Regions from separate parts of the Arthrobacter sp. Y3222053 genome, predicted to be linked through region 2. Evidence: riboswitches for the same ligand, from Rfam matches in the RefSeq annotation. Region 2 holds a riboswitch; the other holds the start of a gene.

Region 1 (7,073 bases), on a different contig from region 2:
GGTGAAGCGGACTCCGCCCTCCACCACGTTGACGTGGGACTTCAGGCGGTTGGCGGTGGAGGCCGAACCGGTGAAGGAGACCATGTCCCGGTAGTCGAGGTGGTCGAGCAGGTCGCGGGCGGACCCGGAGATCAGCTGCAGCGAGCCGGCGGGCAGGATGCCGGATTCGGTGATCATCTTCACCGCTTCGGCCGCCAGGTATCCGGTGGGGGTAGCCGGCTTCACGATGGTGGGCACGCCGGCGATGAAGGCGGGCGCGAGCTTTTCCAGCATGCCCCAGACCGGGAAGTTGAAGGCGTTGATCTGCACCGTGACGCCGGGGATGCGGGTGTAGATGTGCTCGCCGATGAAGGAGCCGTCCTTGGACAGCTGCTCGATGGCGCCGTCGATGATCACCGTGGAGTTGGGCAGTTCCCGCCTGCCCTTGGAGCTGAAGGTGAACAGGACGCCGATGCCGCCGTCGATGTCCACCATGGAGTCGCCCTTGGTGGCGCCGGTGCGGGCGGAGATCTCGTACAGTTCGGCCTTGCGGGCGTTCAGGTACTGCGCCAGCTCCTTGAGCTTCAGGGCGCGCTGGTGGAAGGTCAGGGCGCCGAGTTCGCGCTGGCCCACCGTGCGGGCGTGCTCGACGGCGGCGGCCAGGTCCAGGCCTTCGGAGCTGACCAGGGCGAGGGTTTCGCCGGTGCTGGCGTCCCGGACTTCGGCGGGAGCGGAGACCTGGCTGCGCTCGGGGGTCCACCAGGCGTCCTGGACGAAACTGGGAACGATCTGCACGTCAACGGCTGTTGCGGTCATCTTTGACGGGCCCTTTCGGAACGGGACGGTTTCCGGCCTTCGGTGCGGCAGCGGAGGGCTGCACGGGACACAGATAACTGACCGGACGGTCGGTAATAAAGTCCAGCGTACCGCACCCCGGCGTGGCGCACACCACTGTGTTCGAGGGTTTCGCTTCGAGGGTTTCGCTGCCCGGCCGCGACGCACCGGCTGACAGCGCCCTGGCCCGGGCGCTAGCGTTGGTCCTCCCCGCACCCGCTGCCCCCGGAGGTTCCCATGGCACCCGGAATCCTGCACCGTCCCCGCCTGGCCGCCGCCGTCGTCCTTCTGGCCCTGCTGGCGGGGCCGGCTCCGGCCGGCGCCGCCCCGGAGCGCGGAGGGAGGGGCGACGACGGCGGGCACCACCCGCGCGGCCGGACCGTCGACTACGTGGCCCTCGGCGATTCCTATGCCTCCGGCTACGGCGGCAGCGACGACATCGGGGAATGCGGCCGAACCGCCTTCGGCTACCCCGCCCTGCTGGATGCGCTGCGCCGGGTGGATCTGCAGACCGACGCCACCTGCGCCGGAGCGACGGCGCTGACCACCGATCCCGCCCCGCCGGCCGGGCCCGTGGACCTGCCGCAGCAGATTGACACCGTGCTGGCCCAGGGACTGTTGCACAGCGGCACCGACCTGGTCTCCGTGACCATCGGCGGCAACGATGTCCGATTCGGGGACGTCGTTGCCGCGTGCGCTGGCCCCGGGCTTCCCGCCACCTGCGCCCAAGCGATTACCGGGGCCAAGGAGTACGCCCGGACCGTCCTTGCCCCGGACCTTGCCGCTTCGCTGCAGCGGATCCGGGACGCAGCCCCGCGGGCCGAACTCGTGGTTACCGGCTATCCCCACCTCTTCGAGGCCGCGGTTCCCGGTGCGCTGAGCGTGCCCGCCCAGGAGCTGTTCAACGCCGGCACCGATGAGCTGAACGCTGTTATCTCGGCGCAGCTGCCTGAGGACGCGGTGTTCGTGGACGTGGTGGACGAGTTTGCCGGGCACGGCATCGGCTCGCCGGACCCGTGGATCCGGTTCGAAGGCGGGCCTTTCGACCTGCATCCGAACGCCGCCGGCTACGATCAGGGCTACCTGCCGGCCATCCTCGCCGATGCGTCCTTCGACGACCGCCGCGGGCGGCCCGGCTGCCGCTGAGCCGACATCCCCGCAGATGCCGGGCGGCCGCCGGCGCAGGGCGGCCGGCCGACTGTGTGCCTGGGCCTGCGCCCAGGCCTCCTTTCCGCTGTCGGTGCCCTGCGCTACAGTAATTCCAGCTTCACGAGATGTGGCACCCGACGCGCCCGGCGCCGAGGGAAGGCTCCGACCTGCCACACACCAACCCCCTTGTTCGGCGGGTGGTTCGGATGACGAAGCGGCCTGCATTCGCCGCAGGCCGTCCGCCAGGGCGCCTCCAAGGCCCCGGTACGGCGGGGGCAGCGGCATCCGGCGCAGGCAAGGACAACCCGAAGGGGAACTTTCTTGGGCACCGATACCACGTCCCGCTGCCGCAGCTTCACTCCCGGCCACCGCGTCCACTGGATCCACCACCGCCGGATGGCTGAACTGGACTACTGGGTGGACGTCGAGATCCATGTGGATGCCGAACTGCAGCTCATCCATCTGATTCGCGAGGGACAGCAGCAGCTGTTCTGGTTCCACGACGTCCCGGCGCTGGCCGCGGCGCTGAAGATCGCCGTCGCCCCTCCGCAGTGGTGCCCGCGGTATTCCACGCTGATGGTTCCGGGCGGTTTCCTGGGACCCACCGGGAGCTCTTTTTTCTACTTGGCCCGGCTGGACCGGGTTCATCCCTGCCTGCGCCCGGGTTTCAGCCGATCCGCTGAGGACCAGGTGGCGTCGAGTGAGTGACCGGTCAGTGAGCGGCCGGTAGTTCGGACGCCGGCGGCGGTCAGCAGGGTTCGGCGGTCAGCTGTGTTCGGACGGCAGCGGCCCCCGAGTCCGCTGCCGCTGCCGGCCCGCCCGGATCAGTGTCCGTGGTGCGGGTTCGGATCGAGCATCCGGGCCCGCAGCAGGTCCGGCACGTCCGGCCGCACGCCGGCGCTGCGCAGGTACCCCTCGGCGTCGAATCCCTCCAGGGCTGCGAGCAGCGCCGCCCGTTCGGCCTCCGCGCGGTCGTGCAGCTCGGCCGGGGTCAGCGGCCGTTCCCGCGGCGTGCGCTGCCGGGCGTGGTGGGCGTTGATGCCGCACAGGCCCTGGACGTAGTCGGCGGCGATGGTCTCCGGGGCCGCGCCGGCCAGCTGCAGCAGCAGCATGGCGACCAGCCCGGTGCGGTCCCTGCCGGCGGAACAGTGGAAGACGACGCCGCCCTCGGGCGCATCAGCGATCGCCTCCATAACGGCTGTCAGGCGCTGCGGCCAGCGGCGCAGGTTCTCGCGGTAGAACCTGGGCGAATCCATGTAGGGGCCGGTGAGCGCGGTGAAGTCAGGGTCCTGCCAGTCCTGGATCGGCAGGGACAGCCGCCGGAAGCGGGCCTGGACGGCATCGGGCACGTCGGGGTCGCTGTCCCGGCGGCCCTGCTCCTGGACGTTCCGCAGGTCGATCACGGTGCGGACCCCGTCATCCCAGGCCTGGCGCCAGCCCTGTTCGGTCAGCCACTCCGCGCGCCCCATCCGGATCAGGCGGCCCGCCCGGACCCGGCGTCCGCCTGCCGCGGGCAGCCCGCCCAGGTCCCGGGCGTTGACGGCTCCGTCCCAGTGCCTGCTCCGGCTGTCGGCTTCCATGCGTCCAGCGTAGCCTCGGGCGGGCAGGGAGCCTCCGCGCGGTCTTCGGCACCGCCGGGTGATGTACTGTACCCCTCACACTGTGTCAGGCAGGAGGACTGAAGCTGCCGGCCATCGGAGCCTTCGCGCAGATCGGCCGGGTCACCCACCGCATGCTGCGGGACCGGGACGCGGCAGGTCTGCTTGTTCCCGCCCATAAACCGGCGGCTCCACCTGATCGAGAAGGAGAACCGGATGTCCCCGATTGAAATCATCGAAAAGCCACTCCCTGCCCTCCGACTGGCTGCCCGCACTGCCGTCGTATCGGAGCAGCCCGAGATCGCCGGCGTCGTCGGCCCGCTGTTCGACAGTGTGGCTGCCGATCTGGCCCGGGCCGGAGCATCGCTGGCGACTCCGGTGGCAGTGTACGAGGCAGGCGAGGCAGGGTTGCGCGTGACCGCCGGCTACGAGCACGCCGGGACTGCTCCCGACGGCGTCGAGACGGTGGGACTGCCCCGCGTCGCCACCGCGGTATGCGGCGTCCACCTCGGCTCCATGGAGCGTATCGGCGAAAGCTGGCAGGCGCTGCACACGCAGATCATCGCCAGGGGATTCGTTCCGTCCGGGCCCTGCCGGGAGCTCTACCTCCGCGCGGTCTCCGATGATCAAAGCGACTGGGTGGCTGAGCTGCAGCAGCCCGTCATCCGGCCCTGAAACGACAGTTTCCCGCGTTGGCCGGCCGGACGCCGACAAACGCGGGAAACTGTTGGTGGCCTTACTAGTTAAGGATCTGGTACCTGAATTCAGGCTGCACGCCGGAGATGCGAAGCTGACCGTCCTCGCTCTTCGTGAAATGGTAGATCAGCTTTCCTTCCACTTCCTCGTCGGTCTTTTTGCCGTTGACCTCAGCGACGTTGACGTAATCAATATTCAAGGCGACGGAAATGCCGTTCTCATCTCCGATGGGGCCGGCGTCGATTGCGGTCGTCTCGATGGCGCGGTCCTTGATATGGACCTCGCCCTCGCCGTAGACCAGGCCGTAGCCGTCGGATGTATCGCTCGCTTCCCGATGGGTGCCCTTGAACACGACGGCAAGATTCGGGTCATCGGAAATCAGGCTGTTGTAAATCTCCTGCTGCCAGACCGGGTCGAACTTGTCCATGTTCAGCTCCCACCAGTCGACCCTGGCTTGGCCGTCGCCCGGCGCGCCGTTGGCTGCGGTGTCAATCATGTCGACCGCCATTTCAACGGCGAGGCGCTGGGCTTCCTTGATGTCCGCCTCGCTCCAGACCGAGCTTGCCGCCTCGGTGATGACCGAGGGTTCGAAGGTGAAGGCAGGATCATCCGGCAGGATGGTTGTCTTGCGCCACTCTCCCCGCTCGTCGGAGGCCAGCTCCTTCAGGGTGGGCATGCCTTCGATGGTCGGCCCGTACTCCACCCCGTCCACAATCACTGTGGTCGGGGACGCTGCGGGGCTTTGGGCGTCGGCCTCGCTTTCACCTGAACAGCCGGAGACGAGAAGGAGGACGGCTGCGGCACCGGCAGCCAATCCGGGCTTAATGATCCTGGACATACGCGACATGCTGACCCCCATTGTCATAAGTATCCGCTTTCAGGCATTCCCGGCAGCGGCCTAAGGCGAGTAGTCAACCCGGGGTGAAGTTTGAAGTCAAATCCGCAGATAGGCATTCGCTGTCTCCGCGAATTCTCCGGATGCAGGCAGCCCGCCCCCGAAAACGGGGACGGGCTGCCTGCCGGTTGAGGATCAGCTCCAGTCGTAGAAACCCTTGCCGGACTTGCGGCCCAGTTCGCCGCGGGCCACCTTGTCGCGCAGGATCTGCGGAGGCTCGAACCGCGGGCCCAGCGTGGAGGCGAGGTACTCGGAGATCCCCAGGCGCACGTCCAGGCCCACAATGTCGGTGGTCTTGAGCGGCCCGGTGGGGTGCTTGTAGCCCAGCACCATTGCGTTGTCGATGTCCTCGGCGGACGCCACGCCCTCCTCGACCATCCGCATTGCCTCCAGGGCGATGGCGACGCCGAGCCGGGAGCTGGCGAAGCCGGGAGCATCGTTGACGACGACGGGAGTCTTGCCCAGGTCCTTGACCCAGGCCGGAGCCAGGGCGGCGAGTTCGTCGGAGGTCTGCCGTCCCAGCACGACCTCGATCAGGGTGGAAGCGGGCACCGGGTTGAAGAAGTGCAGCCCGCAGAACCGCTCGGGGCGGCCCAGCTTGTCTGCCAGGTCGGAGACGGACAGCGACGAGGTGTTCGACGCCAGCCACGCGGTCCCACCCAGCTGTTCCTCCACCCGGGTCAGGGCGGAGACCTTCAGGTCGAAGTCCTCCGGCACGGCTTCGACCACCAGGTCGCAGCCGGCGAAGGCGGCGTAGTCGGTGGAAACCGTCAGCCGGGCTTCGAGCTGTTCACGGGTCTCCGTGACGGTGCCTCGCTCCACGCTCTTGCCCACGGCTGAGGTAACCCGCTCCAGGGCACCGGCGGCGGCGTCGTCGTCGCGCTCCACCACCGTCACCGTGGCGCCGGAGACCAGGAAGGCGTGGGCGATGCCCGCGCCCATCCGTCCGCCGCCGAGGACGCCTACAGTTTTCGGAATGGTGCTCGGAATGCTGCTGGATGCCATTACTTCTTTTTCCTTTCCAGGAATGCCTGCATGCGGTCGAACTTCGCCGGGGATTCGAAGAGGATGCCCTGGGCGAGGGTGTCGATGACGGGGTGCGCCTCCGCCGGAGCGTGGAACACGGTCTTGGTGATGCGCACGGCCAGCGGGTCCTGCTTCCCGATCCGGTCCGCCAGGGCGTTCGCGGCGTCGAGCAGGGCGTCGGGTTCGTGGATTTCGGTGATCAGCCGGACGGCGAGGGCCTCCTCGGCATTCAGCACCCGGCCGGCGAGCAGGATTTCCTTGGCCAGCGGCTCGCCCACAAGCTCCTTCAGCCGCCAGGTGGCCCCGGCGGCGGCCATGATCCCGAGCCCGGTCTCCGGGTTGCCGATCTTCACCTTCGGCGTGCCGAGGCGGAAATCGGCGGCGAAGGCCAGCTCTGCTCCCCCGCCCAGGGCGTAGCCGTCGACGGCGGCGATCACCGGCATCGGCAGCTTGGCGATACGGTGGAAGATGGTCGAGTTGATGCCGCGCAGGGCATCTTCCCGGCGGCGCTCGCGCAGCTGGGCGATGTCGGCGCCGGAGGCGAAGATGCCCTGCGAACCGGTGAGGATCAGGACCTTGGGGTTTTCCTCCAGCTCGGCGCACAGGGCGTGCAGCTCATCGACCATGGCCTGGTCGATGGCGTTGCGCACCTCCGGCCGATCCAGGACGGCGATGACGCGGTCCTGCTGCTCGGTGACGCGAAGGGTCTTGCAGGCTGCGAAGTCCGCCACTTAGACCGCCTCGAGGAGCATGGCGGTGCCCTGGCCGACGCCCACGCACATGGCGGCAATTCCCTTGGACACGCCTTCGCGCTCCATCCGGCCCAGCAGGGTGATGGCGATCCGGGACCCGGAGGAGCCCAGCGGATGCCCGAGGGCGATCGCGCCGCCGTCGGT
Region 2 (7,073 bases):
TCGATCCCGGCCACGCAGCCGTGATTCCTCCGGGATGCCTGCACACGTATCTCTCCGGCCAGGCCGTGCTGGTGATGGGCACCTCGGAGAATGCGCTGAAGGCCGGCCTGACCAAGGAGTACGTGGACCTCTGTGAACTCCAGCAGCTGACCGGCGGCGGACAGCCGAACCCTTCCCCCCTGCCCGTGCCCGACGTCGGCGACGGCGAACAGCGCATCCCTCTCTGGAGCGGCGGCCTGGACCTGCGGAGGGTGGTCGTGGCCGAGGATCCCAAGCAGGTGCGGGTAGGACCGTTCAGCGTCCTGCTGGCGGCGACGGCGCCCGCCGGAGTCACCGTCCACGGGGCCGCCGCGGACCTGGAGCCCGAAGCGAAGGTCCTCTACGTCGGAGAACCCGCGACGGCCACCTTCACCGGGCCGTCCCAGGTTTTCGTGGCCTCGACGCTCTGATCAGCGGGAAACCTCCGCGAGCCGGAACCGCGCGCCGCGGTGGGTCGCCGGCAGCTTGTCCCCCGCGCCGAAGAGCTTGTGCCGGAGCGTGCCCGGCTCATACGCCGTCCGGTACGCGCCGCGCTTCTGCAGCTCCGGCACCACGAATTCGACGATGTCCTCGAACGTGCCCGGAGTGATGGCGTAGGCCAGGTTGAACCCGTCCACGTCGGTGTCCTCCACCCAGCGGATCAGCTCCTCGGCCACCTCGGCGCCGGAGCCCACCAGGCGCGGGCCCAGTCCGCCGATGCCGGCCGCGGCGGCGATGTCGCGCACCGTCCACGGTTCCGCGCCGTCGTCGCCGGTTTGGAAGTTCGCGACGGCGGACTGGATGGCGTTGGACTGCACGTCACCGATGGGGGCGTCCAGGTCGAATTGTGACAGGTCGATGCCCATCCACCCCGACAGCAGCGCGAGCGCGCCCTCGGTGCTGGCGTAACGCTGGTACTCCTCGTGCTTGGCGGCGGCGGCCTCCGCGGTGGCGTCGGTGATCACGGTCAGCAGCGTGTAGATCTTCACGTCGTACCGGTTCCGGCCGGCGGCCTCCACCGCGTCGCGGATCCGCTGCACGGTGGCCTTGAGCTTCGCTTTGCTGTGCGCGCCGACGAACACCGCCTCGGCGTTCTCGGCGGCGAACGCGACGCCGCGCGGCGAGGCTCCGGCCTGGTAGATCACCGGGGTGCGCTGCGGCGAGGGTTCGGTGATCGCGATGCCCGGCACCGTGAAGTACTTGCCCTCATGGCGGATCGGATGCACCTTCGCCGGGTCGGTGAACACGCCGGTTTCCGGATCGCGGACGACGGCGTCGTCCTCCCAGGAGCCTTCGAGCAGCTTGTAGACCACCTCGAGGTATTCGTCGGCGTGGTTGTAGCGCTCGTCGTGTTCGAGCTGGTCCGTCTGGCCCATGTTCCGCGCCGCGGAGGGCAGGTAGCCGGTGACGACGTTCCAGCCCACCCGGCCGCGGGTCAGGTGGTCCAGGGTGGCCAGGCGCCGGGCGAAGGGGTACGGGTGCTCGTAGGCGGTGCCGGCGGTGACGCCGAAGCCCAGGTGCTCGGTTACATGCGCCATGGCCGAGACGGTCAGCAGCGGATCGTTGACCGGCACCTGCGTGCCCTGGCGCAGGGTCGCGTCGTTGGAGGCGCCGTACACGTCGTAGGTGCCCAGCACGTCGGCGATGAACAGGCCGTCGAACAGGCCCTTCTCCAGGGTCTGCGCCAGGTCCGTCCAGTAGCCCAGGTCCGTGTAGCTGGCCGAGCGGTCCTGCGGATGCCGCCACAGGCCGGGCGACTGGTGGCCCACGCAGTTCATGTCGAAGGCGTTGAAACGGATCTGGCGGCGCGCGGAAGCAGGCATGAGATTCCTCCATCGGTCCTGGCAGTAGCACCGTCCCTGCGGAACAGGGGGTTGCTGCGGCGTCGACGAGCCAGGTCTCTCGGCCGCTCCGGATGGGTACGCGTCCCATCGTGGGCCGATCCCGGCCCGGCTGGCAAACGTTCCGGGTCACAGGCCGTAATGCCCGACGCCGGGCAGCACTCCTCTGCGCCGGAACGACGGCCGGCACCGGGCCGGGCAGGTGCAGGAAATGTTACGACCGGACTTGCCGGATCCCGGGGCGGGGGCGTTTAGTGGTCTCTTGACCATCCCGAGCGGCTGAGAGACCTGGCTCCGTGACGCCGCAGCAACCCTGGTCGCCGTGCTTCCTCCTTGAGGCGCGGTGATAACGAGGAGACCGCCGCAGGAGGCCCGCACTGCGGGTCCAGGGCGATCTCCGTAGGGTGCTACTGCCAGGATCGATGGAGAAATCTATGACACCTGTGCTGGCATCCCAGTCCCCTGCCGCCGCCGAGACCCGGCGCGGCTCCGCCCTTCCCGTCACCTTCAGCGCCCTGGAACGGACCTTCGGCTCCGGGCCCCAGGCGCACACCGTGCTCCGCGACGTCGACTTCGAGGTCCGCGCCGGTGAGGTGCTCGCCATCCTCGGCGCCTCCGGCTGCGGCAAGTCCACCCTGCTGCGCGCCGCCGCAGGCCTGGACCACCCCACCCGCGGCTCCGTCCTGATCGACGGCACCCCGGTCTCCGGCATCGACGAACGCTGCGCCGTCGCCTTCCAGGAACCGCGGCTGCTGCCGTGGCAGACCCTGCAGGCGAACATCGCCATGGGCCTGCCCCGCGGCATCAGCGCCAGCGCCGGCAAGGCCAAGGTGGCCGAACTGCTGGAGCTGGTGGAGCTCGGCCGGTTCGCCAAGCACCGCCCGACGGCGGTCTCCGGCGGCATGGCCCAGCGCGCCTCCCTGGCCCGTGCACTCGCCCGCACCCCCGGCGTCCTGCTCCTCGACGAGCCGTTCGGCGCCCTGGACGCGCTGACCCGGCTGAAGATGCAGGACCTCCTGCTCGACATCCACCGGGCGACCCCCGCCACCGTGCTGCTCGTAACCCACGACGTCGACGAGGCACTGCAGCTCGCGGACCGGATCATCGTCCTGGGCCGCGACGGCGGGGCACCCGGCGCCACCATCACCCGGGTCATCGACGTACCCGGCGAGCGCCCGCGGGACCGCGCCTCGGCCGAGCTGGCCCGAATGCGTGTCGAGCTGCTCGAAAGCCTCGGCGTCGAACGCCGCTAGGCCCCCGACGCCACCGGATCCCTCCGCTTCCCCTTCCTTCCGTCCCGCCGTCGTCCTCCCGACGCCGGCTCCGGGACCTTCGTGTCCCGACCCCAGCTTCAGCACGTTCCCAGCAAAGGACTCCCATGAACAGCCGTTCCCTCCGCCGCCCGATCACCCTGCTGGCCGCCGCGGCCGCCGCCGTCTCCCTGGCCCTGACCGGCTGCGTGGCCGGCGAGGACGCCGCCGATCCCGCCGCCGCGGGCACCGGCGACGGCGGCACCCTGAACATCGACTTCGCCACCTACAACCCGCTGTCCCTGGTCATCAAGGACCAGGGCTGGCTGGAGGAGACCCTGGCCGAGGACGGCGTCGAGGTGAACTGGGTGCAGTCCGCCGGCTCCAACAAAGCCAACGAGGCGCTGCGCGCCGGGGCGATCGACGTCGGCTCCACCGCCGGCTCGGCCGCCCTGCTGGCCCGCTCCAACGGCTCCCCGATTAGGACCATCAGCATCTACTCCCAGCCGGAATGGGCAGCCCTGCTGGTGGCCCCCGACTCCGGGATCACCTCGGTGGCGGACCTGGCCGGCAAATCCGTGGCCGCGACCAAGGGCACCGACCCGTACTTCTTCCTCGTCCAGGCGCTGGAGGAGGCCGGGCTGGAAACCTCCGACGTCACCGTGCAGAACCTGCAGCACGCGGACGGGCGCACCGCCCTGGAGAACGGCTCCGTGGACGCCTGGGCCGGGCTGGACCCGATCATGGCCGGCGCCGAGCACGCCGGCGCCGAACTGTTCTACCGCAACCTGGACTTCAACACCTACGGGTTCCTGAACGCCACCGAGTCCTTCCTCGAAGAACAGCCCGAGGTCGCGCAGGCCGTGGTGAACGCGTACGAGAAGGCCCGCGCCTGGGCTGCCGAGAACCCGGAGGAAACCGCGCAGATCCTGGCCGACGTCGCCGGCCTGGACCTGGAGGTGGCCCGCACCGTGATCCTCGAACGCAGCAACCTCGACGTCGACCCCGCCCCGGGCGAGGCGCAGCGCACCGTCCTGGAGAAGGTCGGCCCGAGCTTCGTGGAGACCGGCGACGTCGCAGACCAGGCCGCCATCGACGAGGCCATCGCCACCCTGCTCGATGACTCCTTCGTGCAGAAGGCCGATCCGGCCGCGGTCAAGGACTCCTGATGGCGCAGATCGGCAACCCCTACCTGACCGGCGACAGCACGGCACCGGCTTCAGCGGCCGGGACAGTGGACGGCCGGCCTGACTCAGCGCAGCCCGCCGTCGCCCGCCGCGCTCCCGGTGCCGGCCTCCTCGGCAGCCGGTGGGCCCGGCTGGGCCTCGGCCTGCTGGTGCCCGCCCTGATCCTCGCCGCCTGGCAGGCCGTCACCGCCGCCGGGCTGTTCAGCCCGGTGCAGCTGCCCTCCCCGACGGCCGTCGCCACCGCCGCCTCCGACCTCATCTCCCGCGGCGAGCTGGGCCTGCACGTGGCGATCTCCACCCAGCGGGTCCTGATCGGCTTCGCGATCGGCGCCGCCCTCGGCCTGGTGCTCGGCGCCCTGCTCGGCCTGTCCCGGCTGGCGGACGTGCTGCTCGGCCCGGCGATCGGCGCGCTGCGGGCGGTGCCGTCGCTGGCCTGGGTGCCGCTGCTGATCCTCTGGATGAAGATCGGCGAGGACTCGAAGATCACCCTGATCGCGATCGGCGCGTTCTTTCCGGTGTTCACCACCGTCTCGCTGGCCCTGCGCCATGTGGACGCGAAGCTGGTGGAGGCCGCCCGCGCCTTCGGCCTGAACGGGCTGCGGCTGCTGCGCACGGTGCAGCTGCCCGCCGTCGTGCCCTCGGTCTTCTCCGGCCTGCGGCTGGCCCTGGCCCAGGCCTGGCTGTTCCTGGTGGCCGCGGAGCTGATCGCCTCATCGATGGGGCTGGGCTTCCTGCTGACCGATTCGCAGAACAACGGGCGGACCGACCGGCTGCTGCTGGCCATCGTGCTGCTGGCCGTGATCGGCAAGGCCACCGATGCGCTGCTGGGCATCGTCGAGCGGTGGGCGGTGCGGCGATGGGCCTGAACCTCACCGATGCATTGCAGCCCGGCCACGCGGGCGTTCCGGCGGCCAGGCCCGACGGCGCCGGCGGCTTCGGCGGCTTCGGCGGCTTCGCCTCCGAGGCGGAGCGGATCGCGTTCTGGGAGGACGCCGCCCGCCGGCTGCAGTGGGAGACGCCCTGGCACACCACGCACACCTTTGACCGGCCGCGCCGGCTCTCCGGCCCGGAGGTTCCGGCGGCCGACGCCGAGTACACCGTGCCGACGATCGAATGGTTCGCCGGCGGCACCCTGAACGTGGCGGTGAACTGCGTGGACCGGCACGTGGCCGCCGGGCGCGGGGACAAGGTGGCCCTGCACTTCGAGGGCGAGCCCGGCGACCGCCGCACCGTCACCTACGCCGACCTGCAGCGGGAGGTGTCCCGGGCCGCCAACGCGATGCTGTCCTTGGGCATCGGCCGCGGCGACCGGGTGGTCATCTACCTGCCGGTCATCGTGGAAACCATCGTCATCACCCTGGCCTGCGCCCGGATCGGGGCCGTGCATTCCCTGGTCTTCGGCGGCTTCTCCGCCGAGGCGCTGAAGTTCCGGGTGGAGGACACCGGCGCCAAGCTGCTGGTCACCACCGACGGGCAGTTCCGCCGCGGCGCCGCCGTCCCGGTCAAGGCCAATGCCGACGAGGCGGTCTCCGGCGACAACGCCATTGAGCACGTGCTCGTGGTGCGCCGCACCGGCTCGGACATCGCTTGGACCGAGGGCCGGGACCTGTGGTGGCACGAGACCGTGGACACCGCCTCCGACGTCCACGTTCCCGAGGCGTTCGACGCCGAGACGCCGCTGTTCATCATGTACACCTCCGGCACCACGGGAAAGCCCAAGGGCCTGGTGCACACCATGGGCGGCTACCTCACCCAGGCCTCCTGGAGCCATGAGTACCTGTTCTCGCACCCCGGCCCCGCGCAACGGGACGCGGATGTGCACTGGTGCACCGCGGACCTGGCCTGGGTCACCGCGCACACCTATGAGATCTACGGGCCGCTGTCCAACGGCGTCACCCAGGTGATCTACGAGGGCACCCCGGCGGTGCCGCACCCGGGCCGGCATTTCGAGATCATCGAACGCTACAAGGTCACCAGCTACTACACCGCGCCCACCCTGGTCCGGTCCCTGATGGGCGCCTTTCCCGACGGCGTGCCGGACACCTGGGACCTGTCCTCGATCCGGCTGCTCGGCACGGTGGGCGAAGCGGTGAACCCGGAGGCGTGGCGCTGGCTGCGGCAGAACCTGGGCCGCGGCGAGGTGCCCATGGTGGACACCTGGTGGCAGTCCGAAACCGGGGCCACCATCCTCTCCCCCCGTCCCACGGACTCTTCGTTCAAGCCCGGCTGCGCCACCCGCGCCCTGCCCGGCGTCTCCACCCGGATCGTCGACGAGGCCGGCGCCACCGTCCCTGCGAACACCCAGGGCTTCATCGTGGTGGACCGGATCGGCCCCGCCATGGCACGCACGGTCTGGGGCAACCCGCAGCGCTACCTGGACTCCTACTGGCGCGCCTACGCCGAGCAGGGCTGGTTCCTGGCCGGCGACGGCGCGAAGTACGACGACGACGGCGACACCTGGATCCTCGGCCGGGTGGACGACGTGCTGAACGTGTCCGGGCACCGGCTGTCCACCATCGAGATCGAGTCCGCGCTGGTCTCCCATCCCTGGGTGATCGAGGCCGGCGTCTGCCCGGCCGCGGATCCGCTCACCGGGCATGCGGTCGTCGCGTTCGTGGTGCTGTCCGAGGACGCCGAGCCGGAGAACGCCACCACGGTGCTGCGCGCCCACGTCGCGAAGCTGATCGGCCCGATCGCCAAGCCCGCCGCCGTCGTGCCCGTGCCGGACGTGCCGAAGACCCGTTCCGGCAAGATCATGCGCCGGCTGCTCACCCAGC

The links. A riboswitch is a leader RNA that binds a small molecule or an ion and turns the genes downstream of it on or off. The one in region 2 is predicted to bind S-adenosylmethionine.
Region 1: it holds a riboswitch for S-adenosylmethionine, as region 2 does, so the genes downstream of both, AC5RUW_RS12750 (hypothetical protein) here and AC5RUW_RS04015 (LLM class flavin-dependent oxidoreductase) in region 2, are expected to answer to the same signal.

What each region holds. Positions count from the first base shown of each region.
Region 1 covers NZ_JBNHIA010000004.1:303,827-310,899, forward strand. Annotated here, with positions in the region: gene paaZ (phenylacetic acid degradation bifunctional protein PaaZ) at 1-795, opposite strand, end outside; gene AC5RUW_RS12745 (SGNH/GDSL hydrolase family protein) at 1,051-1,959, shown strand; SAM riboswitch class IV at 2,079-2,206, shown strand; gene AC5RUW_RS12750 (hypothetical protein) at 2,284-2,670, shown strand; gene AC5RUW_RS12755 (tyrosine-protein phosphatase) at 2,787-3,542, opposite strand; gene AC5RUW_RS12760 (GyrI-like domain-containing protein) at 3,777-4,235, shown strand; gene AC5RUW_RS12765 (hypothetical protein) at 4,300-5,094, opposite strand; gene AC5RUW_RS12770 (3-hydroxyacyl-CoA dehydrogenase family protein) at 5,287-6,156, opposite strand; gene AC5RUW_RS12775 (enoyl-CoA hydratase/isomerase family protein) at 6,156-6,851, opposite strand; gene AC5RUW_RS12780 (thiolase family protein) at 6,909-7,073, opposite strand, start outside.
Region 2 covers NZ_JBNHIA010000001.1:828,457-835,529, reverse strand. Annotated here, with positions in the region: gene AC5RUW_RS04020 (type I phosphomannose isomerase catalytic subunit) at 1-449, shown strand, start outside; gene AC5RUW_RS04015 (LLM class flavin-dependent oxidoreductase) at 450-1,841, opposite strand; SAM riboswitch class I at 1,848-1,940, opposite strand; SAM riboswitch class I at 2,123-2,288, shown strand; gene AC5RUW_RS04010 (ABC transporter ATP-binding protein) at 2,294-3,112, shown strand; gene AC5RUW_RS04005 (aliphatic sulfonate ABC transporter substrate-binding protein) at 3,238-4,278, shown strand; gene AC5RUW_RS04000 (ABC transporter permease) at 4,278-5,162, shown strand; gene acs (acetate--CoA ligase) at 5,153-7,073, shown strand, end outside.